3 regions of the Bacillus cereus group sp. BfR-BA-01316 genome follow, and region 3 is predicted to be linked to each of the others. Evidence: riboswitches for the same ligand, from Rfam matches in the RefSeq annotation. Region 3 holds a riboswitch; each other region holds the start of a gene.

Region 1 (10,012 bases), on a different contig from region 3:
TTTTTCAAATAAAATGTTAAAATGAAATTTAGATGTGAATTATGTAACAAATAAGAAACTAGTTTGAAACGAGGAAATTATATGGAGAAAATTATGAAAAACAAGCCCAATAAGCTGAAAATCGCTTTAAAAGCTTTGATGATTATTATTGGGGCATTTATCACAGCGTACGGATTAGAAGCCGTATTAATTCCAAACAACGTATCAGACGGTGGTGTAACTGGTTTAAGTATCGTTAGTTCAAGATTATTCGGGTTACCATTAGGACTTCTAATCGCAGTCGTTAACATCCCTTTCGTTTGGTTAGGATATAAACAAATCGGTAAAAGCTTTGCAATTTATTCTATTATCGGGATTGCTTCGCTAGCAGTAGGTACCGTTCTCATGCACGGAGTACCAACAATTATTGAGGGCGATACACTTTTAATTACTGTTGTTGGTGGTATTATTATCGGTTTTGGTATGGGACTCGCATTACGTAACGGCGGGGCATTAGATGGAATCGATATGCTAGCCGTATTACTTTCTCGAAAGTTACCATTTGGAACAAGTGACCTTATTTTATTCTTAAATATGTTTGTCTTTATTTTTGTCTCAACAGTATTTGGTCTTCAAGGAGCTATCCTTTCGGCGATTGCTTACTTTATCGCTTCTAAAGTGATTCATATTGTTGAAGTAGGTTTAAGTGGTTCTAAAACGTTTAAAATCATTACAAAAGAGCCTGAATTAATAGTAGAAACAATTCGTGATCGTTTAGGCCGAAGCGCAACATACAATGAAGTTTACGGCGGTTATTCAAGAGAGAAATTTAAAGAAATCTCTTGTGTAATTAACCGTTTAGAAGAAAGTAAAATGAAAGAACTTATTCATGAAATCGATCCTAATGCCTTTATTACAGTTTATGACGTAGCTGAAGTAAAAGGCGGTAATTTCAAGAAGCATGATATTCATTAATAGTTAAAAGCCTTCTCTAATGAGAAGGCTTTTTTATTGATATATTTTCACTCACCCCACCGTCTCCCACTCTTAATCCAATCTACATACTTTTGAAAGGCGTTCACTTCATGTTGAAAGCGAAGCGGAAAATACAGAAAGAGAGTACATGTACATATTATCCATACAATACCTACTATAAAGTGAAATTTCATCGTTGTACTAATGAACAAACTCAAGAATAAGACGAGGAACATAATCAAACTAAATCTTTTGTACATAGTCATACTAATCCCTCCTTATGTATTAAGTGTACCAGCTATAAGGAATTAATTACCATAAAAAAAGACCGAAAAGTAAATTCCACTTTTCGGTCTCTATGCTATCTTCTCTTCGTAATTTTCCCTGAACCACCAACCCTCGTTTTCGGGGGAGACGTATTCTTTGGCGGGGTTTTAATAGATGATTTCGGCTTCACATCAGATCCGCTCGATCCACCTGGCGTTTTCGTAATTTTCCCTTTGCTTCCGGTAGAAGGCGGAGGCGTCGTTTTACTTCCTTTTTCCGTAATATTTCCTTTATCACCTACAGATGATTTCGGATCTACATTATCGCCTCGCTTAATAATAGATCCTTTCCCTTCCTTCGTAATTGGAGGCGGGGTTTTCTTTTCTTCTTTCGTAGGTGGTCTTTCCGGGATAACCGGTTTATGATTTTGTCTGTCGTTATATCCGCGATAATCACCGTATGATGATTTCCGTGAACCGAATATATCGTTTAATATACTCCCCATAATATATCCTTGTAAGAAGGATGGTTGGTAATTTTGACGGACAAATTCTTCATTACTTATTTCAATTAACGTATCAGATGGTTTCTCTTTATCCTTTTGCAAATTATACATTTTATCAGAATAAACGAGGAACATTTGATTTTCGTCTTCTTTAGATGCTTGCTTCGGTTTCCTTTCGGCTATAAGTTCCTTTGCGACTTCAGGAACTGACCGATTAGCAGCCCTATACACGTAAGATTCTTGTTTACCATCCTTTGCGACAGACTCTAGCGGATAACGGTCTTGAATTGACTTCGCCTGACCACTTTGACAGCCCGATAAAGCATAGCCGGCAATAACAAGTAATGTAACGATAGCAAGTATAGGGATCACGAACGATTTAATCATGGTAAACAATCGGTTTGACATGATTACGCCCCCCTTATGTTGCTCTTATGATTTGTACATCAGCAGGAATAATTGCTTCTCCCTCATACATCATTGTGCGACCATTTTGCCATTCAACACGTAATAATTTGCGGTTATCAGATTGGAATTCCCATACGTACCGTTCTTCTGAAGCAGCGAATGGTGTTTTTCCCATAACAACAACACGTCCATTATATTGTTCTTCCATATGATACTCTATATCATCCATTTCAATCGTCGTCGGAATTTCATCGATTGAATCTAAACGACCATCAATCGGTGTATACAATTTGTAATACGTATTTTCACGGTCTTCAATTTTCAAATAACGAATATCTTTCCCGTCCTGTAAGGTTAAAACAATCTCCTTGCGAGAATGCATGCTCGTTTTCCCAGTTAATTCGTACATTACTAACGAAACTTCAATCATATCGCCAGGAGCTAACGTTAAAAGGCTCTTTTCTGGTTTCGGCGGCTCGGGGCTCTTCATTATATTTTTAATACGTTTAAATAAACTCACAATCTACCCCTCCTTTTCTCTTTATAAACAAGCACCTAAAATTAGTGCACCAACAATATGTAATGAACCAGCTAACAACGCATGTGCTACGCTGCCTTCTTTCGTTCCTTCTTCTAAATCTAAACCAGACATTTTCTTTAACACAAATTCAATGAACATTTCTACAACTAATAAAATAACGAAAGAAACTGCTGAGGCAAGAAGCGCTTGCCATAAATCATTCGCTTTCGTAATCGATTGTGACAAAATGTATCCTTGAGCGAATAATTTCATAACGAAACGCGTTGTCACTGCTGTGTTTCCATTTTTTATCTCTTTTAAATCATTGTATTTTGTAAAAATCGAATCAACCCACATAATTGCAAATAAAAGTACCGCACTCGCTCCAGTCCATACAAGCATGGCTAAAACATTCGTCCACGTCATTGCAAAACCTCCTCTAAAAGGTAATAGAAAACCGACATGAATTCTCTTCAGACATGTCGGTTTCTTTGTCTATTCTATATTATTTCTCATACTGCTTCATAATACGGGATAATTCATCGTCAACAGCAGAATTTTTGTTTAAGCTTGCGAATTCATCATCTAATGACTTTTCTTTTTTGTAAACTTCACCGCTCGCTTCTGCTTCAGCCTCTAATTGAAGGGCTTTCTCTTCCATACGGCTTAAACCAGCTTTTGCTGAATTTGAATCGAATCCAGACATCGCCTGATTAATATTCTTTTGTGCTTTCGCTGCATTTACACGCGCAACAAGTGTTTCACGTTTATTTTTCAGCTCTGTTAATTGCTTACGCATTTCTTCTAACTTCGCACGAAGATTATCAGCAGCTGCTTTGTTTTGCTCATAGCTTGCTTTATACTCATTCATCTTTTGCTCTGCATTTTGTTTTTCTTCTAATGCACGGCGCGCAAGATCTAAGTTACTAGCTTGAACAGCCATATGAGCTTGCTCTTCGCGTTTTTTCACAAGTGCTTCTTGCTCTTCAAATAATAATTTAAACTTCTTCTCAAGTGCGATTTGAGCTGCTACACTTTTCTCAGCTTCTTGTACATCCGCTTGCATATCGCGTAAATATTGATCCGTCATCTTAACTGGATCTTCAGCTTTTTCAATTAATGAATACACATTCGACATTGTTAAATCTCTTAATCGCTTAAATACAGACATCCAAATTCCTCCTATGATATACCTCATATTTCAAATTCGCTACTTGGAAAACTCAAAAATCTCCCTTTACAGTAAGAATATTCATTTTTACAACCTATGTGTTTATTATAGCAAAACAAAGATGTCCTTACATGTTATTTCCAAAATACATACAATATAATATGACATTTTAGATAGAATATTGTATTCCTACTATATTCTTATTATTTCTTTTCTCAAAATTAACTTATTTTTACGTACTTTCACTAAATTACATAATTGTAATGTTACTGTAAGCTAACTCGATAGTTGCATCTCCATATTTCTTATACACTAATACCAGAAGCAACGAAATAACAAACATGCTTCTCATCATTTAAGGACTAATACAAAAAGTGTATTTACTATAAAAAACATACAAAAAGGAGACAACATCATGAAAAAATTAGTAGGAATCGGATTAGCAGCAGCAATTTCATTCGGAGCATTATCAGGTTGTTCTTTATTAGGAGAGAAAGCGAACGGGTTTGTACTGTAGGGAACAGAAGACCAAGTTCAACAAATTACAGATAAAAATAAAAAAGAAGTGAAAGAAAAAGACTTCTATAAAATGAAACTTACAACATTAGAAGATAAAAAAGTACTTGTAATGAATAAGACAACTGGTGAAGAACTGGTGAAGAAAGAGTTACTTAGCAAAGTTGATAAAAAGGACGACACAACACCACTTGATAAATTACCAGCTGTGACAGCAGAGCAAGGTGTATTATTCGCAAAAGATAAAGTAGAAAACGCTACAATTGATGGTGCAAAATTAAAATATGAAGGAAACACAATTATCGGCAGTGGCCGTGCATATGCAGACATGTTCGCCATTGTTGACGATGCAACTTACGGAAATGTAAAAGGTGAAGAAAAATCTGTAGGTGTACTAAAATTCGATAAAGATCCTAGTAAAGAATTCCCTGGTTACAACGGAGTAGAAGCTTCTCAACTTGTAAAAATTAAAAAGTAAAACAAAAGAGCTTTGCGAAATTCGCAAAGCTCTTTTCTATTTATGAGCAATTTGCTCCATATCCGGACTACAAGTTTGCGACTGACATGATTTATTTAAAGAACATGCTGCGCATTTTCCTTTTTTACTTCTCTTTACAAAATTAACTAACGTATATGCTGCATAACCAAAAATGATAGCTCCAATTATAATATTGACCATCATTGCAATACATCTCCTTCTAGAATCCGAGTAAGGATCCAACTTGGTATATAATGAGCGTTAATACATAAGCAACAACTAATGGATACACGACAGAGAAAATTGTCCATTTCACCGATCCAGTTTCACGTTTAATGACAGCTACTGTCGCTAAGCACGGAACATATAATAAAACAAAGAACATAAATGCGTACGCTGATAAAGCAGTATAATGTGCTCCCATTACATTTCCTAGCACATCTTCTTTAACCGCATAAATAATCGCCATTGTTGAAACGACAACTTCTTTTGCCAAAAATCCTGTTAAAAGGGATGCCCCAGCTTGCCAAGTTCCAAAGCCGAGCGGTGCGAATAGTGGAGCGATAAATCCACCAATCATCGCTAAGAAACTGTCTCCCATATCAACACCAAATCCTGATGGACCTGCATAGTTTAATAACCAAATAACAACCGAACCACCGAAGATGAATGTACCTGCTTTACGAACAAATCCTTTACCTTTCTCCCACGTGCTCAGCCATAACGTTTTCGCTTGCGGCACACGGTAAGGAGGTAATTCAATTACGAAAATAGATTTTTCCGCTTTTAAAATAGTAAGAGACATAATTTTTGTAACGAGTAATGCAAGAACAATCCCTGCAACATATAAAGAAAATACAACAGTCGCCTGACTATGAGGGAAGAACACTCCCGCAAATAATGCATATACAGGTAAACGTGCTGAACAAGACATAAACGGTGTTACAAGGATTGTAAGTAAACGTTCTTTTTCCTGTTCAATCGTTCTCGCTGCCATAATCCCTGGAACGTTACATCCAAATCCGATAATCATTGGGATAAATGCTTTTCCGTTTAAGCCGAAAAACTCCATAATTCTATCCATAACAACTGCGATTCGTGCCATATATCCCGAGTCTTCTAATAGCGAGATGAAAAAGAATAGTGCAAAGATTTGTGGAACGAATACTAATACTGCACCAACGCCCGCAATAATACCTTCTGTAACGAGTGCTTGAATAAAGTCAGAAGCCCCAACACTTGTGAGCCCAGCTGTAACCCAATCAGTAAGTTGTCCGCCCAAAAATCCATCAAGCATATCAGATAAAGGCGTACCAATCCACGTAAACGTAACCTGAAAAATAAAAAACATAACTGCTAAAAAGATTGGAAGTCCTAAAATTTTATGTGTAATTAACTTATCGATTTTTTCCGAAAAAGGAATTTTCCCTTCTTTCTCATGCTGCATGACATTTGTTTTTAACTTTTCAATATACGCTTCTCGAGTTTTGTAAATGTGCTCCTCCAACGTACAATCAAGTTTTCCGTCTAAACGAGATCGAATGGCTATAAGTTCCTTATAAATTGGTAATGCTTTCATTTCTTTTTCTACTACTTCGTTATTGCTTAGAAATTGAAGAGCTAACCATCTCGGATGCTCATAATTCGCTGTCTCTAAAAGAGCGATTACCTCTCCGATTCCTTCATCCATTTGTACACCATATGAAATAATGAATGGCTTTTTCTCTTTTTGTTTCTCTTCATGAAGAGTAGTAAGTAATTCTTCACAGCCTTTTCCGGTCCTTGCGATGACAGGAACGACTGTTACACCTAATATTTCTGATAACCTTTTTACATTAATCACAATTCCTCTTTGCTTTGCCACATCAACCATATTTAAACCAATTGAAACTGGCTTACCAAATTCAAGTAATTGCAATGTTAAATGCATATTTCGCTCAAATTGTGAAGAATCCACTATATTTAACATATGATGAAATTCGTCTGTTAGTAGAAAATTCGTAACGACACCTTCATCACGTGAAACTGGATTCAAATCATAGACGCCTGGTAAATCAATTAATGTTCCTTGCTTATCTTTTAATTTACCAACCTTTTTTTCTACTGTTACACCGCTCCAGTTTCCTACATACTCATAAGAACCAGTAAGTGCATTAAATAATGATGTTTTCCCTGTATTCGGATTCCCTAGCAAAGCTACCTTATTCACGCTAATTCCACCTTTATCATTTTCGCGTCACAATGACGAATACTAATTAACTGTCCGCGACACTCCAATGTACAAGGACCTTTAAACATCGCTTTCTGTTTCAGACTAAGTTCGCTTCCTTCCGCGAGACCGAAAGCAGCCAGTCTTCTCTTTAGTAAATTATCTAACGACTGAATACTTTTTACTAACACTTTCTCACCAATTTTAATATCTACTAAGCTCATAACCTTCCCCCTCAGAAGAGAATGATAATTATTTTCAAACAAATTATATCATACTCTATTTCAATTGGACTATATCTTTTTGCTTCATATTTATTAACATTTCAATACAATTATATTTCACTTATTGTCATACAAGGTTCATTTGCCATTCTCATCCATTTCGCTTACAATAAACAATAGCAAATAAAGAATCTCGTTATCACAGGGGGAGCCTTACCGCTGAGAGGGAACAATTCGTTCCGACCCTTCGAACCTGTTAGTTAATACTAGCGCAGGGATTGTGCAAACGTTCGAAATACATACCTCTTTTTTTATTTACGTATTTCGTATCCTCCTATGATAATGTTCTTTTTTGCGTCACTTGGATTTAGGGGGAGACAACATGCGTAACACCAATTTACAAGCGATGATCGAATCTGCTATTCTTGCAGCCTTCGCCTTGATTATCGATATTTTACCATTATCACTTAAACTTCCAACAGGCGGTTCCATCTCATTTGCTATGATACCTATTTTTATTATCGCATACCGCTGGGGTTTCAAAATGGCTTTCTTAGGCGGCTTAATTTGGGGATTATTGCAAATTGTCGTTGGAGATGCCATTATCGTCACACCAATTCAAGTAATAATTGAATACTTCGTTGCTTTCGCATTCATTGGATTTGCTGGACTATTTTATAAGCCCATTCAGCAAACATTAATGAATAATCAAAGAAAGAAAACCATTGCTTATATTATCTTTGCTACATTTATTGGTAGCCTTGCACGTTATTTCTGGCACTTTATTGCAGGTATTATCTTTTGGGGCCAATATGCACCAAAAGGGCAATCAGCCGTCTTATATTCATTAATTGTAAACGGTAGTACGATGCTCGCTTCTTTCACATTATGTACTGTATTACTAATTCTTTTATTTACAACTTCACCACGCTTATTCAAAAGCATTGGTGCTTATCAAATGAATTCACAAAAAAAAGGCGCTTAATTAGCGCTCTTTTTTTTTATCAAAGCTCTCAATGAGTAATATCAATAATAAATACGATAAATGCACAAAAGAAAATAAATACCATCACACCTAGTAAATTGCTATTCACGGCTAATCTACTCCTTACATAACCTCATTTTCTATCCAAATTATACTGTTTGAAAATAAAGATTAGGTAAAGATAATATGAAATTAAATTAAAAAAGCGTAACATGTATTGTCTACGCTTTTTTCGGTAAGTAGAAGTAAAATAACACACCATCTTCTGTATTCTTGACCCCATATTCAGCATTGTGCAGCTCTAAAATGTTTTTTGAAATCGCAAGGCCAAGCCCGGTTCCACCTTGTGAACGTTTCCGTGCCGCATCTACTCGATAAAAACGATCCCAAATTTTATCTAATTGTTCTTCTTCAATGTGGGCACCCTTATTTTCAATACACACTTTTATATGATTCTTCTCATCTATTGCGGAAATAATGATATCTTTTTTATCTGGTGTATAACGTATTGCATTCGTAATAAAATTCACAATTACTTGTTCAATTCTATTTTGATTTCCAATCACTTCTGCTGGACATATATGTTTGTGCACACTCAGTTCTTTTTTCTCTATCTCCGATGAAAGCTGTTCACATATTTCTTCAATCACTCCATCGATATAGAACGAATCCATCTTCATGTTATATGTGCCAGACTCAAATTTAGCTAATTCAAGCATATCCAAAATTAGTATATCCATCTTGTCTACTTCTTTTTCCATCGCCTGAAAATAGTAGTCTTTCTTATGTTCAGCTACCCCATCTTTTAAAATGGAAATACAGCTTTTCATAATACTCAGCGGCGTTTTTAGTTCATGCGATACACCTGCAATAAATTCTTTCCTTGTGTTTTCTAACTTTCTTTCTTTTTCAATATCTTGTTCTAACTGTCCAATATGTGAATGTAGCTTATTAGATAGTGTATTAATATTTTTTGATAAATCACCAATCTCATCTTTTGAAGTAATCGGAATTTTTTCTGTAAAATCTAAATGCGCTATTTTCTTTGTTGTATCATTTATTTTTAGTAACGGTTTTGCGATTTGTTTTGAGTAATAGAACGAAGCTAGAAAAATGAGAACGACTACAAACGCAACAATATAGATGTAATAATCTTGCACCATTTGTACAGCCTCATCTACAGGCTGCAAAGAAGCCATCGCATATATATATGCTATCGATCCGTCTTTTTCTTTTATTGGTTTAATTAATAATTTATATTTTATATCATTTTTTTCATAATCCACTATTTGTGTTGAATACTGTATGTGATTGCTCTCTTTTAATAATAAATCGGTTTGAAATTCCTTTATGCTATCTAAGAATAAACTATTTTTATAAATTGGATTCACAGGACCTTTTACATCGGGTAACTGTACTTTCGTAACACGCCCGTCTATCTTAGCACCCTGTTCCTGATTAGCTCGTTCTTGAGCAGCCTGTTCTTGAGTAACTTGCTTCTTTTCCTTAACAAGTGGTTCTTGGTCCGCTTTCTTTTTTTCCTTCTCTTCTCGAATCTCACTGATTTTTTTTTCTAACGGTTTATTAGATCCACTTAAATTCCCCTTGCCTAACGCGAAAGAAAATGGAATAAAACTATCTTCTTTTTTCACTCCAGAAAAATTAATTTCTTGGTCTAAAAACTGATTTGACGGTTTATTATCAATCTCTTCTATATTGATGAGATTGTATAAGGGAATCATGATTATTTGTTGTCCAAAGCTCTTCTGTTGCTT
Region 2 (10,012 bases), on a different contig from region 3:
CGTACTGCAAATGTTAAAATTTCAGCTTCAGAAACATCAATTGCCTTTTGCTGCACATCAAAATCAGAGAATTTCCCTGTTCCTAATAAAAGTCTAGAATGAAATGAAAATGGTCCAATGTTTAACATAATCAACCGCCTCCTACGAAAGTTACAATCTCAATTTGGTCTCCATCAAAAACAGATGTATCGTTATGATCATCTTTTTGTAAAATATCTTTATTACGTTCTACTACAACAATTCTGTTATCTAACTCTAAATGTGTAAGTAACCCAGCTACTGTTTTTACACTCTCTGGTACTTCAACTTGGTTACCATTAATTTTTAAATTCAAACTTCCATCCCCTTTCTAAACCGTTTTAGAAAGCAATGAATCTAGCAAGTGATTCTCCTGCTTTCCTTCTATTAAATCAGCCATATACTGACCTGAAACAGGACTTAATAAAATGCCGTTTCGATAATGGCCCGTACAAGCATATAAACCTTTTATTTCTTCATGCTCTCCCATATAAGGAGCTTCATGATTTGATTGTGGCCTTAATCCTGCCCATGTGCTTTCCCATTCTGCTTCTTTTAAAGCAGGTAATATTGTATAAGCACGCTCTAATATGGAAGTAATACTTTCTGGTTGTACAGTTTTATTGAACGTATGAGGCTTCATCGTTGCTCCAATTACGTAACGCCCACCGCGCTTTGGGGCGATATAAAATCTTTCTTGGAAAATAGGAGCTTTCAATAACGGCTTCCTACTTCTTACTGCAACAACCTCTCCCTTAACAGGATATGTACCCCAATCACTATGGAAGTAATGTAGTAATTTCGTACTCCATGACCCTCCAGCAATAACGATTTTTTCGCATGTGATGATGCCTTCGCTCGTAACAATCCCAGTCACTGTATCATTTTCAATTCGAATATCAAATACTTCTGTTTGTTCATATATGTCAGCTCCAGAAAATGCTGCTGAGTGTGCGAATGCTTTCGTAAGCTCTGGCGCAATAACGTGACCGTCTTTTGGGTAATATACAGCCCCTATAATTGACTCGGAAAGAAACGGTTCTTTTTCCCGCAAACGATCCCCCGTTAGAAAATAGGAATCTTCACCTGTTTTCTGTTGCCAATCCATAATATGAAGAATTCTTTCTTTCTCCTCTTCAGTTTGGGCAATGCGATAAATACCTTTTTCTTCATACCCAATATCGATGCCTGTCTTTTCACGTAAAACTGCTGCAAGTTGTGGAAATATAGCACGGCTTTCTCTAGCAAGCTCAAACAACGGATCATATTCATCCCATTCTGCCTGAACACCGAGCAAACCAGCAGCTGCTTTCGAAGCTTCAGATGCGATTCTTTGTTTCTCTATAATCGCTACTTTATGCCCTCTTTCTGCTAGAAAGTGTGCAACTGAACTACCAATTACACCTCCGCCAATAATCGCTACATCATACTTCTTACACATGTTTTTCCGCCCACTTTCTTATTGATTCCTTATAAGATTTCGCTCTGCTATACGGATTACTACTGCTTATAATCCCGGACATAACAGCAATGCCACTTACACCATTTGCAAGAACATCACCTGTATTTTCAGGAGTGATTCCACCAATTGCAGTTATTGGTATGGATAAACATCTTGCCATATGAGCAATTTCTTCTAATCCTCTTGCTGGCACATCCTTTTTACAAGCCGTTGGAAATACATGACCGTAAACGAGTGAATCCGCTCCATTTTTAAATGCCACTATCGCTTCATCTAAAGAATGTACTGAATAGCCAACATGCAAATAAGAAAACTTTTCTTTCACCGACCTTACATCTGCGCTTCGATATCCTAGCTGCACACGCGGAATATTTAATAGAATAGCAATATCAATTCGATCATTTATCACTATCTTCGATGCCGGAAAGCCTTTCCCCAAAAGACTTTCCACACCTTCATACAATTCCTTCGTACTTTTCTCACGCTCACGAATATGCAAATAATCAATCTCACTCTCAATTTGCATCGCTACATTCACTAACTCTTCGAATGGCATGTGACCATTTGAGATTACATGGAGCTCATTTTTCATATTCATTCGCCTACTTTAAAATGTTTTCGAATAATTCATCGGCTGGAACGATTTCTTTCGTCATTCCTTTTTCTTTCAGCCATTTATTTTGTTTCTCCCATGACTCTTTTGAATCTGATAAGAATGGCTCATCTTTCGTTTCCATCTTCTCTAATAAAATTTTCATACTTTCTTTTTCAACTTCTGGTACTAGTGGGAAGTTTTCTTTTTCTTGATGATTTAATAAAATATTTAATGCTTCATCCGGATTTTTCTTCATGAAATCATATCCTTTTTTCGCACCACGTAAAAAGGCCTGTAATGCTTCTTTATCCTTTTTCAAAGTTTTATCACCTGTTACAAACACAAGCTCATGATAATTCGGCACACCGTAATCAGCTGGATTAAAGTACGCTGGTTCATGGCCCTCATGACGCATGACAGGTACTTCATGGTTAATGTATGCTCCTGTTACAGCATCCACTTTTTTCGTAATTAACGCTGGTACTAAATCGAATCCAACATCGACTACTTTTACTGTATCTGGATTACCACCATCTTCTTTTACCATCGTTTTTAAATATGCTTCACTTAAAGGTGTTCCAGAATATCCAACTGTTTTTCCTTCTAAGTCTTTAGGTGACTTAATACCTGCTGATTTCAGCGATACAACATGATTTAACGGCGAACGTACGACAGCTCCAATTGATTTCACTGGAATTTGTTCATTTGCTTTTGCCATGACAACATCTGGTTGATAATACAAACCAACTGTCACTTTCCCTGCTGCTGCTAGCGTTAATGGATCAGTCGGATTAGAAGGGAATTTAATATTCACCTTGACTCCTTCTTCTTTAAAGTATCCTTTTTCAATTGCCGTATAAATAAAGCTATGTACCGCATTGGGGTACCAATCAAGCATTACTGTTATTTCTTTTTCTGATTTATTCTTATCCGATGCCGAGTTACTCGAACATCCTGCAATCATTGCAACTAATAATGTAAACACAAAGATGCGTTTTAATAATTTCATGAATGTTTCCTCCAACTAATAAATTTCTTTTCTAATATCGAAACAAGTATGACGAAGAAAATAGCTAATAATGATAACAATACAATTGGTGCAAATACACCAGCTCCGTCTAACTGCGTCATCATTCTTTTACTGAAATATCCAAGCCCAGCTTGTGCACCGAGCCATTCTCCAATTGCTGCCCCGATAACACTAAGCGGAACTGCAATTTTTAACGCTGAGAAAAAGTAAGGAAGAGCAGATGGCAATTTTAGCTTTAGAAAAATATCTTTTTTCGTTGCACCATACGTAACTAAGAGCTCCTCCCATTCTTTATTCGTACTACGCAGTCCATCATACGTATTTACCGCAATTGGGAAAAATGTAATTAAAACTGTGACAACAACCTTGCTCCAAATGGTATATCCAAACCATAAAACAAATAGCGGCGCAAGTGCTGTAATCGGGATTGTTTGTGAAGCTACTAATAATGGATAAAATGCTCTTTCCATCCACGTACTCGCATTCATTAACATTGCTAGCCCTACGCCCAGTACGATAGAAATAACAACGCCTATTAAAACGACGTACAACGTTGCAGGTAAATGAACCGTAAATAATATATCTTTCAGCGCCCATATCTTCATTACAATTGCAGAAGGTGATGGCAAAATGTACATCTCATCTACAATTCTTGCTCCTACTTCCCATAGAGCAAGTAAAATTCCACTTACTGTTAGGGCAGGTAATAGCTCCTTCAAACGATTCATCATACAAGTACCTGCCTTTGTAACATACTAAGGAGCTCTTCTTTAAGCGCTAACACTTCAGGCTTATATAAATCTTTTCTTGTTCGGTTACGATCAAGCGGCACAATTCGCTCAGTTAAAGTTGCTATCGGTTGATTTTCTACAACCAAAATTCGATTAGAAAGAAACAATGCTTCCTCAACATCATGAGTGATAAATAAAATTGTTTTTTCCCACTCTTTCCATTGTTCAAACAACCATTCTTGCAAAGATGCCTTCGTTAAAGCGTCCAATGCACTAAACGGTTCATCTAACAATAATATCTCCCCGCCTGTTAATAAAGTTCGGATAAAAGATACGCGTTGTCTCATACCACCAGATAAATCTTTCGGATATTTTTTCTCGTACCCTTGTAAACCAAATTTATGTAACAGTTCTTTCGCTTTTACTTGTGCTTCTTTCTTCTGCACACCTTGGCACTCTAGCGGTAAAGCCGCATTCTCAATAATCGTCCTCCACGGCAAGAGCATATCTTTTTGGGGCATATACCCTACAGAATGACTCTTTGTTTCTGTCAGCTCTATCTGTCCAGTACTTGCCTCTTCTAAGCCTGTAATAAGGCGAAATAAAGTACTTTTCCCGCATCCACTCGGTCCGATAATACTTACAAACTCTTTATCTTGTATAGAAGCATTTAATTCATCGATGATTGGTTTCTCATCATAATGAAAGGAAACATTATGAAACCGTAGTATGCTCTTGCTCCTCAAAACCCCACATCTCCTTACGATAAGCCATATCCCAGAATAAATATTCAAATCGGCTGGAATATAAGAAAATCTCCTCTAATCGGTCTAGTTCTTTCTCTGACTTTCCAACTGCCATTTCATTTAATAAATCTATTAACCAAATACAAAGGTTACCGTATTCTTCAGAACTATATCCTTGAATCCACTCTCCAAAGAACTCATGATCTCTTGCTCCCGGAATATCATTTAAACGCTTTCCAATCTCCCAATAGCTCCACATACATGGAAGTAAAGCTGATATTAATTCTGCAAGCGTGCCATTTTGAGATACAGACATCATGTAATTTGTATAGGCTAAATTTTTAGCAGATGGTTTCGCAGATTCCATCTCTTGTGCAGAAATGCCAAGTCTTTTTGCATACTGTTTATGAATCGTCATTTCACCATTTAAAATCCCATCAATTTGCTCTGCAAACTTTGCCATAACTTGTGGATTCGTTGCCTTTACAACCCCAATTGCATATAGCTTTGCATAATCTAACAAATATAAATAATCTTGAATAATATAGTACTGGAATTTGTCTTTTTCCAACGTACCATCTCCCATACCTACTACAAACGGATGATTATGACTTTTCTCCCAAACAGGCTGCACCGTATCAAATAATCTTTCACAAAATTTCATTAATAATTCCCCTTCCTATATATCTATTTATCTCAATAAAAAAACCACTTCTGTATATAAGAAGTGGTTACAGCAAATAAAATTATAATTTATTCGTTGTTCCACTTCCCTTCGCTAGTATTATCTAGATCAGGTGTTGTAAGGGTTAAGGATTATTCCTCTCTCAGCACGAAAAGCACCCCTAGTGGTGTTAATATGAAATTTTCAAATAAAAAAGCCCCGTTTCTATACGCAAAGAAACGGGGACTCATTGTTAATGTCCGAATTGCTTCCCTACGCTAGCATAATCTAGATCAGGTAATAAAAAGGATCAAAGGCTTACGGCCCTACTCTCAGCTGGCAACACCAGCCCTCCTAGCAAACTATAAAATTATCACTGTCAGTATAACACCGCCATAAGACATCATCAACTGTTTTAATTTTCTTAATTGCGAATTAAATCTTAACGTGTTAAACAAATATAAATGCACCCCCACAAATGATATATACAATATTTATATACGAATCTCTCTTCTAACATTATTTTTATTGATTTCATATTACATTTATGTGAATACGACCAATATATTATATCTTTATACTATAATAAAATTACAACTATACAACTAGAGGAGGTCTTTATTACATGAATATGAAAGCTACAGCTTTAACAGCAACTACTATCGCAATTGCTTCTTTACTTCCTTCTATGGGAGAATCCGATATACAAACAGCGGCTGCTAAGCAACCATCTACAGTAAAAACTGGATATGTAAAAATTGACAACGTTGCACTACATCAAAATAACCATGCAGACAGTGCAATAATTGATAACATTCGATTTAATAGCCCTGTTACTATTCTTGAGACAACTCAAGATTGGTATAAAGTATCTGTTAACAACAAAACAGGCTATATGAAAAAAGATGCAATTCTATTCAAAAAAAATGTTCAACCAAAGTATCAATATATCGTAAATGCAAACGCATTAAACGTTCGTTCTGAACCTAATACAGAGTCTTCTATTCTAGATATATTACCAAATGGTCAATTCATTACCATTCAAGGTGAACAAGGGGATTGGTACAAAATATTACATAACGGTCAAATTGGATACGCACAAAAAACATTTGTATCTAATGGATCCACACCTCTAGTAAAAGGTGTAACTGTACAAGGTTCTCCTTCTTATACTGTTGCAACACCAAAATTAAATGTACGTAGCAATGCTAGTACAAGTAGCACTCTACTTGGCTCATTACAAAATGGTACACAAGTACAAGTAGTAGAAACGGTAGGTACTTGGTATAAAATTCGTTTTGGCACAGGATACGGATATGTAGCAAAACACTATGTAGTGCAAAATCAAGCACAAGCTAAAACAGCTCAACCTGCATCAATTCCAGCAGTTTTCAAATTCCCTACTCAAGGGAAAATCAGCTCCACTTTTGATATGCGCTGGGAGCAAATGCATTATGGTATAGATATAGCAGCACAAGGAAATGTCTCTATTCAAGCTGCTGCTGCAGGTAAAGTTGTGAAATCTTATTATTCGGCTAGCTACGGCAATGTCGTGTTCATCGCCCATCAAATAAATGGGAAATTATATACAACAGTTTATGCTCATATGAAGGATCGCACTGTACAAGCTGGTGATCAAGTACAAACTGGACAATTAGTAGGTCATATGGGAAACACAGGTCATTCATACGGGCAACATCTCCATTTCGAATTACATAATGGAGAATGGAATTTTGAAAAAACAAATGCAGTAAACCCACTGCCATATTTAGTTAGGTAAATTATATGCCGCGCAATATACCTCTATTTATTGAATACCTGGCCTTTTTAGGTTTAATCTGTTGTTTAATCATTTATAATACGAACATTGTATTTTTATCTATTATTATTGCTTTTGTTGCTTTAGAAATCATTATGGAAGCATTACAAATGCGGCTAAAACAAAGAATTGCCCATATTTATAATGCAATTTTTCTTTTGAGTGCTCTTATAACAAATATAATTAGTAATGGTTTTTATTTATCTACCGTACTTCCTGTATTCCTTATAGGTGTTTTATTATTCATAGCTAGATACATTCATGTTCCTAATAACCAAAAACATGAACAAGAAGCTTAGAAAGAGGAGACACTGTGTACCAATCTTTCAAAGATAATCCAATGAAATATATATTGAATTTATATGAAAAAATGAATACTTTTTTTGGTATACAAGGAAGTTATACTGCACAATTTCTCCTTTATGGAATGTTATTTCTTATCTTAGTTACTTTCTCCTTGTTTTACTAACAAAAAAGGATCTCACATAAACTTGAGATCCTTTTTAATTTATATTAATTTTTAATATGTAAAATACGGTTTATCCACAAGCATATTTTTCATAAATAAAACTAAGATTATATTTTTTCTCTAGGCTCATTCTTTGTTCATCGTCGCACCAATAGAAAAGAATATCATGAATCGTTGCATAACGCTTATTTTTAAGAAATAGTTTAAAGAATGATGGTAAACAATCATGTAATTGTATAAATATATAATTGCGTAGTATTTCTTCTTTGTATTCAATTCCCTTACAAATATACAGTAATTCTTCACAATAATATGCATGCTGTGGAACTTGGATCATTTCGAAAAATGGTACATATGATAGTAACTTTCCAATAAAATGACCATACCGATCCATTACCCCTATCGTCATATGCTCCATCATTTCTTTCATCACATATAAATAATCATCTACATGAGTTGTCTTTAAAGGGTCTAATCGATCGGAAATTTGTGAAAGTACAGCTCTTTGACAAGCTAAAACTGCTTGACTAGGTCCATAATATGATAGGAAGTCTGTACACTTACGATACTTTCGTAATAAGTCATGTGTATATAAATCATACACAAAAGTATTACAATACATTGCCAGACTCATCATATCACTATTTAATTGCTCTTTTGATAGTGTTTTCGCTCGCTTACATATATAAAAGAATGTAAATTCCAATACTTCTTTATGAGATAATAGATGTTTGCAATCTGTTATACATTTCTCATTAAATTTAACTCGATTCCAAATTTCTACATCCTCAGCTGTTAATTCACCAATACGATATTTAATAATTAAATAGTTTAAAGCAACTGCTTTCGTCAAAAGATCCCATGTTTCATACTCCAATGAAGTTTGGACAAATTCATCTAGCCCTTGGGTTATCATAAAAGCATTTGCCTCTTCATACCAACCAATCTCTTGACATAAACGAAGAATACGTACTAGAGTTGGAATTCCATCTTTATGAAACTGCGGTAAATTCTTTACTTTATTCATGCCATATACGATAAATGCCGCTAAATTTTCTTCTTTATAAAATTCTTTTTCTTTCCATACTAATATAGTTCGCTCTTTCCCTTCACCTTTTGGATGACAAGGTACAAGCAAAGAAAATAACTCAGCGAAATTATTTGGTTCTATATATGTATCTGTAACCAAATTCCAATTTGGATCGCCCTGTACAGCCCTCATATAATTCCCCTTCCCTTTTTATCCCGCATTAACGGGCAGTAAGACTCCCACCTCAAAATTCAGTGAATGCGAGGAAGTTAGGTGGGAGATAAAACTGCCCGTAAAAGCCCGATTGGTTCAACTAATAATCATTGGGGGATGGACAAAACCCCCAATAATTAAAGTTTCACTTTATCTACGTAGGAAATATTAATTCATTATTACAACACTAAAAATAAATATTGTTATATTCAAAACCTGTCATAATACTTATATCTCTCAGTATATCATTTTTTCTCTTATTAAAAATTAGGAATGACAAATTTGAAAAAACTGTCAAAAATATTGACTCTATACTTATTATATAATGTCTCAGATACATCACGCTAACATATTAGTTTAATCCGTATATACTAGAATAATGTATCTGATCTTTATACATAATTTATTCCGTATGCTCTGAGATTTCACTTAAAGCAAACCCTGCTTGATCATCTGCTGATTTTCTTATAGCTAAATCACCTAGTGCTAGCATCCCAACAAGTTGACCGCTCTCAACTACCGGTAACCGTCTAATTTGATATTGTGCCATTAATTCTGTAGCTTTTTCAATAGAATCATTTGGAGAAACTGAAACAATGTTTGTTGTCATTACATTTGTAATTTGATTAGATCCAGGATGTTTTTCAGCAATCCCACGAACAACTAAGTCTCGATCAGTAACAAGCCCCACAACTTGTTTATTTTCAATAACAGGAATCAATCCAACCGATTCTTCCTTCATTTTTAAAGCTGCCTCATATACATTGTCTAATGGTGTACAATGTACGATATGAGTACTCATAAGTTCTCTAACTTGTGTCATTTTTCATCTCCTCCTTTTAATACATACCATAGCTTTTCCTAAATCCCTTTATTTATTTCAGGAAAATAAGGTGATAAAAAGAGGCTTATACATAATAAAAAAGAGTCAGCAATATGCTGACTCTTTTTTTTATGACCCGTACGGGATTCGAACCCGTGTTACCGCCGTGAAAGGGCGGTGTCTTAACCACTTGACCAACGGGCCATGGCTCCGCAGGTAGGACTCGAACCTACGACCGATCGGTTAACAGCCGATAGCTCTACCACTGAGCTACTGCGGAATATATATGGTGGGCCTAAATGGACTCGAACCATCGACCTCACGCTTATCAGGCGTGCGCTCTAACCAGCTGAGCTATAGGCCCATATACTTTACAGGGGCAGTAGGACTCGAACCCACACTGGAGGTTTTG
Region 3 (10,012 bases):
GCGGGATAGACAACAGAAGCCCCCTTTGCTACCGTCTTAGCAAAGGGGGCTTCTTCTATATTTAAGTTAGGTACAGTGTGATCAATCAAGTAAAGAGGTGTAACGTGTTATTGATATAAGTGACTACCAGTTTCTTTGAATTCTACCGCTTTCTCTTTCATTCCTTTTTCAATTGCTTCTGTCGTTTCTAAATCATTTTCTTTCGCATATTCACGAATATCATGCGAAATTCTCATACTACAAAACTTCGGCCCACACATTGAACAGAAATGCGCTGTTTTCGCCCCTTCTGCTGGCAACGTTTCATCATGATACTCCATCGCACGTTCAGGATCTAAAGATAAATTAAATTGATCGCGCCAACGGAATTCAAATCGTGCTTTTGAAAGTGCATCATCACGCTGATGAGCCGTTTTATGCCCTTTCGCAAGATCGGCTGCATGCGCAGCGATTTTGTACGTAATAACCCCCGCGCGAACATCATCTTTATTTGGTAAACCTAAATGTTCTTTCGGTGTTACATAACAAAGCATCGCCGTTCCAAACCAGCCGATCATCGCAGCACCAATCGCTGATGTAATGTGGTCATACCCTGGTGCAATATCTGTCGTTAACGGCCCAAGTGTATAGAACGGCGCGCCCTGACAAATATCAAGTTCTTTCTCCATATTTTTTTTAATTAAATGCATCGGTACATGCCCAGGTCCTTCAATCATAACTTGCACATCATGTTTCCAAGCGATTTTTGTTAATTCACCAAGTGTTTCAAGCTCAGAAAACTGCGCTTCGTCATTTGCATCTGCGATAGAACCTGGACGTAATCCATCTCCAAGAGAGAACGAAACATCGTACTGCTTCATAATTTCACAAATCTCTTCAAAGTGAGTATATAGGAAGTTTTCTTTATGATGGAATAAACACCACTGCGCCATAATCGAACCACCGCGCGAAACAATACCTGTCATACGCTTTGCAGTAATTGGAATGTAACGAAGTAATACACCAGCGTGAATCGTGAAATAATCAACGCCTTGCTCCGCCTGCTCAATTAACGTATCGCGATACACTTCCCACGTTAAATCCTCTGCAATTCCGTTTACTTTTTCAAGCGCTTGATAAATTGGCACAGTTCCAACTGGTACCGGAGCATTACGAATAATCCACTCACGTGTTGTATGAATATTTTTGCCTGTAGATAAATCCATAATCGTATCTGCACCCCAGCGAGTCGCCCACGTCATCTTCTCTACTTCTTCTGCAATAGAAGACGATACAGCAGAGTTTCCGATATTTGCATTTACCTTTACGTGAAAATTACGTCCAATTATCATCGGTTCCGCTTCAGGATGGTTAATGTTCGCCGGCAAAATCGCACGACCTTCTGCAATCTCCTTACGAACAAATTCAGGCTCTACCCCTTCACGAATCGCAACATATTCCATCTCAGACGTGATAATACCATTACGCGCATAATGCATTTGCGAAACATTTGCACCTTGCTTCGCTCTAAGCGGCTTACGATCCATTTGCGGGAAAACAGGTGTATGTTTCGAAGCCACTTTCACACCGTCATCCTCTGGTTTTACTTCGCGCCCTTCGTATCCTTCTACATCACCACGCCCCAACGTCCAAGAGTGGCGCGGCGTTGGAATCCCCTTTTCCAGCTCCACTTTATACTCAGGATCTGTATAAGGTCCACTCGTATCATACACACGGATTGGCGGATTTTGAACACCATTCGTATCGCTTAGTTCAATCTCGCGCATCGGCACTTTCATACCTTCACGTGGCCCATCCACATACACTTTCTTACTTCCTGGTAAACTCGATTTCAATTCAATTTGCTCAGCAGAAACAGACTGTTTCATAACCTTTATTGCCCCCTGTTCGTGACAAGGACGAGATATGGCCAGCGTATGCCAAAATAAAAAGAGCCAGGTCCATAAAAAAAATAAGGACCTGGCTCATAAAGACATAATTATGTAAAGCCGTTAACTTCCCTACGCTGGTACGAGCCAGATCAGGTCCAAAGGGTTAAGAAGTTCACACGCTTCTCTCTCAGCCTACGCATACATACGTTAGGCACCCCTAGTTTATCACTGATTTAATTTTCAATACTTTCCAAGTATACACGTTAATCTGAAAAATGCAAAGGTTATTTCTTTTGTTGTTTACGGAATCATCCAAGTTAAATAATAAGCCTGCACATATGTCATAATCCCAACAATAGTAACGAAGAATAAACTATGCTTTAATGTAAAGCGGAACAAATCTGACTCTTTCCCAGCAAGTCCAACTGCCGCACAAGCAATCGCAATCGATTGCGGAGAAATCATTTTACCTGTTACACCGCCAGTTGTATTTGCTGCAACGAGAAGCACTTCAGATACACCGACTTGCTGAGCTGTAATTGCTTGTAAATTCGAGAACAGTGCGTTCGCTGACGTATCTGATCCTGTTAAGAATACCCCAATCCAGCCTAAGAATGGCGAGAAGAACGGGAATAGTCCGCCAGTTCCTGCAAGTGCTAACGCTAATGTAGAAGATAAACCAGAATAGTTTGCGATAAATGCAAATCCTAATACGAATCCAATAGATAGAATTGGCATTTTTAGTTCGTTTAACGTTTCTTTAAATGTTGCTACTGCATCTTTTGCACTCATTTTCAAAATAAAGATAGAAATGATACAAGCAATTAAAATTGCTGTTCCAGTCGCTGATAAAATATCTAATTTCAAGATTGCTTCATAAGGTGTTGGTTTATTTACAATTGGCTCTGCTTTCATTACTAAATTGTGCAAGCCTGGAACTTCAAATTTAAATACGAGACTTTCTAAAGCACCACCTGGAGCGAATAATTCTTTAAAGAAACTTTGGCTCCAAATGACTACCATCACAGTTAAAATAATGAACGGAGACCATGCTTTTACTACTTTTCCTACCGTTAGTTTCGGCATAGTTGTCGTCGTTGCTGCTACTTCACTATTCGCTTCTTTAGACTGATAAATTTCTTTCGGCTGCCAAACTTTTAAGAATAGCGATAAACTTACTAAACTTACAAGTGCTGACGTAATATCAGGAAGTTCCGGCCCTAAAAACGTCGCTGTAATAAACTGTGTAATTGCAAATGAACTACCCGCTACAAATAAAGCAGGCCACGTTTGTATTACTCCTTTAAAACCATCCATTAAAAATACGATAAAGAACGGAACAAATAAAGATAAGAACGGTAATTGATGCCCAGCCATCTGTCCAATTTTATGTGGATCAATGCCTGTTACTTGTCCAGCAACTGTAATCGGAATCCCCATCGCTCCAAACGCTACTGGTGCAGTATTTGCGATTAAACAAAGACCTGCTGCATATAAGGGATTTAGCCCAAGACCTGCAAGAAGCGCTGCCGTAATCGCTACCGGTGCACCAAATCCTGCTGCCCCTTCCAAAAATGCTCCAAATGAAAATCCGATTAAAATAACGAGTAAACGATGGTCATTCGTAATTGATAATACAGATGCACGAATGACATCAAATTGACCTGTTTTCACAGAAATTTTATATAAAAATACTGACATAATGATAATCCACGCAATTGGCCATAATCCGTATAAGAAACCGTATCCGGTCGCTGCCATTGCCATTGTGAATGGCATTTTATACGCAAATAACGCCACCAAAATCGTTAATACAACTGTAATAAATCCCGCCACATACCCCTTCATGCGGAAAACTGCTAAAGCTAAGAAAAAAAAGATGATTGGAATAAGTGCGACTGCTGCCGAAATCCAAATGTTACCGAACGGATCGTAAACTTGTGTCCATGTGTTCATTGTTCTCTCCCCCTAAAGAATCCCCTTTTAAATAGATATAACCTTATCAATAGACTATCGGGTCATCATACCTTTAAGTCTAAAAAAATATAAAACATTTAAGAAAACGTTTTCACTAATTTTATCACAACAATTTCCATTTAAAAATATTTTTTTGAAAATTTTATCATTTAAACAGAAAATCTTACAAAAACGTCACGTTCTTGTAATGTTAATCGATAGGAAGATTGCCAAATTTATCGCATACTAAAAGTATAACAACGGACATTACTTATGAGGTGATATATATGAACGGAAACAAAATATTAGCAGCTTTATCATACTTTAGTGTATTATTTGCGCCTATCTTATTCCCTATTATCGTGTGGATTGTAGGCGATTCTGAAACGAAACCACATGCAAAACGTGCTCTATGGACACATATCATTCCAAGCATCGCTTCATTTATTGGATTAGTTATTTTAGGAATTATGGGCATCGGATCTGATCAACCAGACGTAACACTTGGAATTGGAGCAATTATCGTCTTATGTATTTGCGGAATCATTAGCTTATACTACTTCATTTGGAATATCGTGAAAGGTATTAAGGTACTGAAAGCTTAGTTTTAAACAAACGTTTGATTAAAAAGGACACTTGCAAATTGCAAGTGTCCTTTTCCCGATTCGTGAGGGCTAATAATCGGCGGGGGATGAACAGCCCACTAATTAAAGTTTCACTTTATCTTCTGCGTTTCTTCTTTTTTCTCATCATTTTCTTTCGGCGTGTATTCGCTTTATCCGCTATAATGTGGAGCGTACTCGCCACAACAATCCCCATTACAAACGTTACAATTTCAACCTCGTGTTCCTTCGCAATTTCTATTAAATTTCCGTCGAATGCTATTATATTTAATAGGAATAAAAACGGAGAAAACACGATTAACATGTATGCAATACGAATAATATCACCAATTATAATCGTATGTGTGAAGAAGGAACGATGGGGCATTACGCTCCTATATGGATACCAAAAAATGCGCAGGAATCCCCATTTATTATACGCATTACTGTACGTATCTAAATCCGGTGTTAAAAATGAAGTACCTACTAAAAAGCCAATTGCAAAAGTTAATAAAAAATCAAAATTTGTTAATCCATACGAAAAGAGCATAAACAAAACAACCGGAAGGGATATTAAGTTTATTTTCGTATGCGTTCTTCCTGATGGCATAATGCACTTCCTCGCTTACGTTCGCCCTGTCACCATATGACAGTTCTCACCTATTGATCTAATTTCTGATCGATAAATGATGTGTCTATATCCGAATCAAACCATTCTGCCAACTTCACTCGTGCCTTATCTTTCACATCTTCATTTACGTATAACGATACTTGTAATAGTGCGGCCGTTAACGCACCTAAATCATCCGTATAACCAATTCCCGCAATGAAATCTGGGATTGCATCAATCGGTGCAATAAAATAAGCAAGTGCTCCAATTACAATAATTTTCACTCGTTTTGGAACATCAGGCCTTTGCAAAACGTAAAACAACAATAAGCTCACATAAATTACAGACTGCCCAGCTTGCTTTGCAACATGTTTTATTTTCTTCCAAAACGCCTCAACTGAAAATTTTTGTTTCATTTAAAAGCCTCCCTATTTTCAAAAGAAATAAGCTACTTTATGTTATCAGTAAAAGTTCATCAAAATTACACAAAATTTATCAATAAATTTCATTGTAACAAACAAACCCAAAAAGAACAAGCGTTCGTTTTTTTTCTCATATTTCCCTTCATATAATAGTTTTCTAGAAAGCCAATTTAAGCTTTGCATTTCATATTTCTCAACCTTAAAATTTTCGATTTCACCTAACATTCTTTTCTATATTTATTATATTTTCTAGTTGACGAGCATATAAACGAATGTTAAAGTTTTCTCTGGTAGTGACAAGTCACATACAAAAAATGTAAAATGTTATAGTGTTTCTCAGAAATGAATTTTGTTGTATAATACAGAAATGACGTTATGCTTATGAGCAGCACAAGAAACCAAAAAGGGTATGCATAGTTAAAGTCGTATATGGGTGAATATAGAAACTCTAATTATGGCCAAGAAAACTATGTATTTTTTATTTTAACATTTTTCGCTCCAAAATCGAACAAGCCTGATAGAGAAAGGGTGGAAATGAATGAAAGAAACCATGAAATCACAATTTCAAAATGTGCGTTTCACTTTATTCGTAGCTTTGGCCGTATGGCTAAAAACCTACATCATTACACGCACAAGCTTCGATTTAAAACTTGAATCTTTTATGCAAGAATTCATTTTATTCATTAGTCCATTAGCAGCATCATTACTGTTTGTGGGTCTTGCATTATTTGCAAAAGGGAAAAAACGTAACTATATAGCACTAGGAATTAACTTTATCTTAACGTTCATCCTTGTTGGTAACGTAATGTTCTACGGATTCTACAATGACTTCGTTACTTTACCAGTACTAGGACAAACATCTAATTTCGGAAGTTTAGGTTCTAGTGTGAAAGAATTATTTAACTTCAAAATCATCCTTGCATTTGCGGATATTATCGTATTCTTCGTTCTATTGAAGAAGAAAAAGAAAGATTTTGCACCGACAGAACGTGTAGCACGTCCGATGCGTTCCCTATACTTCGTGTCAACAGTTGCTATTTTCTGCGTAAACCTAGGACTTGCAGAAGCTGAGCGTCCAGAATTATTAACACGTTCATTCGACCGCGTTATGCTTGTTAAAAACCTAGGATTATATGTACACCAAGCATACGATCTTGGCTTACAAGCAAAATCAAGTTCACAAAAAGCGTTTGCTGATAGTAGTAAATTGCAAGAAGCAGAAAACTATGTGAAAACAACACAAAGTAAACCAGATCCAAATATGTATGGTACTGCAAAAGGGAAAAACGTAATTGTTGTCTCTCTTGAATCATTACAAACATTCTTAATTGGTGCGCAAGTTAACGGACAAGAAGTTACACCATTCTTAAACCAATTTGCGAAAGAAAGTTATTACTTCGATAACTTCTTCCATCAAACTGGGCAAGGTAAAACATCTGATGCTGAATTCTTAGTAGATACTTCACTATATCCACTAGACCGTGGTGCTGTATTCTTCACACACGGTAACAACGAATATACAGCAACTCCAGAAATTTTGCGTCAGCAAGGGTATCACACATCAGTATTCCACGCAAACAACGCAACATTCTGGAACCGTAATATTATGTATCCGGCACTTGGTTATGATCGTTACTACAACGAGCTTGACTACAAGATTACGCCAGAAACAAAACTAAACTGGGGACTAAAAGATATCGAATACTTCGATCAGTCTATCGATATGTTAAAACAAGTGAAGCAACCGTTCTATACTCGCTTCCTTACTTTAACAAACCATTACCCATTCACTTATGATGACAGTACGAAATTAATCGACGAGTACAATTCTGGTGATGGAGTATTTGATCGTTACATGGTAACAGCTCGCTACTTAGACGAAGCAATGAAACACTTTATTGAGCGTCTAAAAGCAGAAGGTATTTATGACAACTCTGTTATCGTATTCTACGGTGACCATTATGGTATTTCTGAAAACCATAATCGTGCAATGGCACAGTTCTTAGGAAAAGAAGAAATTACTACATTTGACCATATGAACTTACAAAAAACACCGATGTTTATTCACGTTCCAGGTCAAAAAGAAGGTAAAACAATTTCAAAACCAACTGGTGAAATTGACATTAAACCAACAATTCTAAACCTACTTGGTGTAGATTCTACGAATCAAATTCAATTCGGTCATGACGTATTCTCATCAGACAATAAAGGATTCGTTGTTCTTCGTGACGGTAGCTTCATTACAGATAAGTACATGTACACAAACAGTACATTCTACGACCGTAACACAGGTGAAGTTGTACAATTACCGAAAGAAGAAGCTCAACCACTTATTGATCGTGCACAAAATGAACTGAACATGTCAGACAAAATCATTGAAGGCGACTTACTTCGCTTCTCTGAAAGCAATAAGATCAAAACTGGTGAAGTAAAAACAGCTATTAAAGAAGAAAAGAAGAGTGCTGAGTAATCTCAGCCTCTTTTTTTTATTCCTCTCTCTAACTTCTTCTATACATTAACTTTAAAATTACATAACCTTCACCGAATATTTACACTACATTAATGAAGTATCTTTATAATAAAATATGTAAACAAGGTTCCACATATTTCTTATCTCTCATCTTCAACAAGATCCCTTAGAGAAATATGCGCATCATTTGTTTTCAACTTTCTTATAATTGTCTTTCCAAGTGTTTTGTTTACATAAATGAAACCTTTAAAGACGATGTCCCTATGAATGATAGCTACCCTCCTTGTGCAACATTCCATACGAATGTTGCTTTTTTTTATTCAAAAAGCAGGATTCTTATTTCTCATTTTCGAATTTGTATATACAAAATGCTATAAAGTGAAACTTTAATCAGTGGGAGTTTTACTGCCCGTTAATGCGGGATAAATCACCACTACTGCTCTGTGATTTACAAATACATATACGTCATATGTAGAGAATTGCTTACATAAAAATTACTATAGTGATTTTTATTCATGTACTAACGAAAGGATGGGACGAAAATTGGCATACGAAAGATTTGTACTATGGAATGATGCAGTTATTGATACAACAAAACATCGCGCGTACATAGAACTTGAAGAAAGAGGTTTACAATTTGGCGATGGCGTCTATGAAGTTATTCGCCTTTATAACGGAAACTTTCACTTATTAGACCCACATTTAACAAGATTATATCGATCCCTGGAAGAAATAGAATTATCACTTCCTTTCTCAAAAGCCGAACTCATCATCTTACTCTACAAATTAATTGAAAATAATAATTTCCACGAAGACGGAACAATTTACTTACAAGTATCTCGTGGTGTACAAGCTCGAGCACATGCATTCTCATATGACACATCTCCGACAATCTATGCTTATATTTCAAAAAAAGAAAGACCATCTTTATGGATTGAATACGGTGTACGTGCTATATCAGAACCTGATACACGCTGGCTCCGCTGTGATATTAAATCGCTAAATTTATTACCAAATGTATTAGCTTATACGAAAGCTGAACGCAAAGGTTGTAAAGAAGCACTTCTCGTACGAAATGGTATTGTAACTGAGGGTAGCCACTCTAACTTCTTTCTCATAAAAAACGGAACACTATATACGCATCCAGCTAATCATCTTATTTTAAACGGAATTATTCGTCAGTACGTCCTTTCTTTAGCTAACACTCTTCAAATTCCTGTGCAAGAAGAGGTTTTCAGCATTCGCGATGTTTATAACGCAGATGAATGCTTCTTCACAGGAACGACTATTGAGATTTTACCAATGACCCACCTTGATGGAACTGCGATTCAAGACGGGCAAGTTGGGCCTATCACCAAATTACTACAAAAATCATTTTCTCAAAGCCTTTTAAAATCCAACATTTCATCTTCTTAAATACGAATAATCTCCTCTCTTTCTACAACAAATATATGTATTTAAATGGAAATCAAGGTGTGAATTTATGCCTTGATTTTTTCTTGTAATCTTTTTGTCATATTCAGATTACCGCATAAGTCTTGACAGTAATCGACATGCTCTTTAGAATTTTTAACAGTTGGTAAATATTTCTTCACTACATTACAGACAGAAAGGAATCGACAAATTATGAAAAAATACCTTGCCGGTCTTGCGGCAGTTTCTGTAGCAGGAGGAGCAGCACCTACACTTGATAGTGTTCAAGCTGCCCCGGAACAAAATACACAAAAAGCTGCTACACAAACTGTCCAAGCTTCCGCATCAAACACTTCATCTTATAAGGTAACTGCTGACGTATTACATGTTCGTGCAGGATCAAGTACTTCTCACGACGTCATCTCTCGCGTTTATAATGGTCAATCATTAAACGTCATTGGAGAAGAGAATGGTTGGTTCAAAATTAACCATAATGGAAAAACAGGCTATGTGAGTGGCCAATTTGTATCAAAAAACGGAGCAACAAATAACAATGTAAGTACAGGTGGCAACAATAAAGTTACTGCTGATGTATTACGTGTACGTACAGCTCCTAACACTTCTAGCTCTGTTTCAGGACGTGTATATGAAGGACAAACTTTAAACGT

What was found. Region 3 has a riboswitch for thiamine pyrophosphate ahead of thiC (phosphomethylpyrimidine synthase ThiC). Riboswitches for the same ligand answer to the same signal wherever they lie in the genome.
Positions count from the first base shown of each region.
Region 1: another riboswitch for thiamine pyrophosphate. It lies ahead of thiT (energy-coupled thiamine transporter ThiT); the one in region 3 lies ahead of thiC (phosphomethylpyrimidine synthase ThiC).
Region 2: another riboswitch for thiamine pyrophosphate. It lies ahead of tenA (thiaminase II); the one in region 3 lies ahead of thiC (phosphomethylpyrimidine synthase ThiC).

Region 1 is NZ_JAKUGX010000009.1:67,267-77,278, forward strand. Features, by position in the region: gene MR071_RS09865 (YitT family protein) at 82-954, shown strand; gene MR071_RS09870 (hypothetical protein) at 1,002-1,220, opposite strand; gene MR071_RS09875 (DUF4247 domain-containing protein) at 1,316-2,134, opposite strand; gene MR071_RS09880 (DUF4178 domain-containing protein) at 2,148-2,654, opposite strand; gene MR071_RS09885 (DUF350 domain-containing protein) at 2,676-3,080, opposite strand; gene MR071_RS09890 (PspA/IM30 family protein) at 3,160-3,825, opposite strand; partial or broken gene MR071_RS09895 (lipoprotein BA_5634 family protein) at 4,241-4,819, shown strand; gene MR071_RS09900 (FeoB-associated Cys-rich membrane protein) at 4,856-5,023, opposite strand; gene feoB (ferrous iron transport protein B) at 5,040-7,028, opposite strand; gene MR071_RS09910 (FeoA family protein) at 7,025-7,252, opposite strand; TPP riboswitch at 7,447-7,548, shown strand; gene thiT (energy-coupled thiamine transporter ThiT) at 7,614-8,237, shown strand; gene MR071_RS09920 (sensor histidine kinase) at 8,459-10,012, opposite strand, start outside.
Region 2 is NZ_JAKUGX010000035.1:780-10,791, reverse strand. Features, by position in the region: gene thiG (thiazole synthase) at 1-128, opposite strand, end outside; gene thiS (sulfur carrier protein ThiS) at 131-334, opposite strand; gene thiO (glycine oxidase ThiO) at 350-1,459, opposite strand; gene tenI (thiazole tautomerase TenI) at 1,452-2,072, opposite strand; gene MR071_RS21215 (ABC transporter substrate-binding protein) at 2,083-3,084, opposite strand; gene MR071_RS21210 (ABC transporter permease) at 3,081-3,833, opposite strand; gene MR071_RS21205 (ABC transporter ATP-binding protein) at 3,833-4,582, opposite strand; gene tenA (thiaminase II) at 4,551-5,246, opposite strand; TPP riboswitch at 5,336-5,439, opposite strand; TPP riboswitch at 5,500-5,612, opposite strand; gene MR071_RS21195 (SH3 domain-containing protein) at 5,872-7,026, shown strand; gene MR071_RS21190 (hypothetical protein) at 7,032-7,364, shown strand; gene MR071_RS21185 (DUF3965 domain-containing protein) at 7,605-8,756, opposite strand; gene MR071_RS21180 (CBS domain-containing protein) at 9,181-9,600, opposite strand; tRNA gene MR071_RS21175 (tRNA-Glu) at 9,733-9,804, opposite strand; tRNA gene MR071_RS21170 (tRNA-Asn) at 9,806-9,880, opposite strand; tRNA gene MR071_RS21165 (tRNA-Ile) at 9,888-9,964, opposite strand; tRNA gene MR071_RS21160 (tRNA-Trp) at 9,975-10,012, opposite strand, start outside.
Region 3 is NZ_JAKUGX010000001.1:17,818-27,829, reverse strand. Features, by position in the region: gene thiC (phosphomethylpyrimidine synthase ThiC) at 108-1,868, opposite strand; TPP riboswitch at 1,981-2,100, opposite strand; gene lldP (L-lactate permease) at 2,172-3,827, opposite strand; gene MR071_RS00100 (magnetosome magnetite crystal formation protein family) at 4,115-4,432, shown strand; gene MR071_RS00095 (metal-binding protein) at 4,548-5,039, opposite strand; gene MR071_RS00090 (YkvA family protein) at 5,090-5,455, opposite strand; gene MR071_RS00085 (LTA synthase family protein) at 6,000-7,931, shown strand; gene MR071_RS00080 (D-amino-acid transaminase) at 8,463-9,347, shown strand; gene MR071_RS00075 (C40 family peptidase) at 9,558-10,012, shown strand, end outside.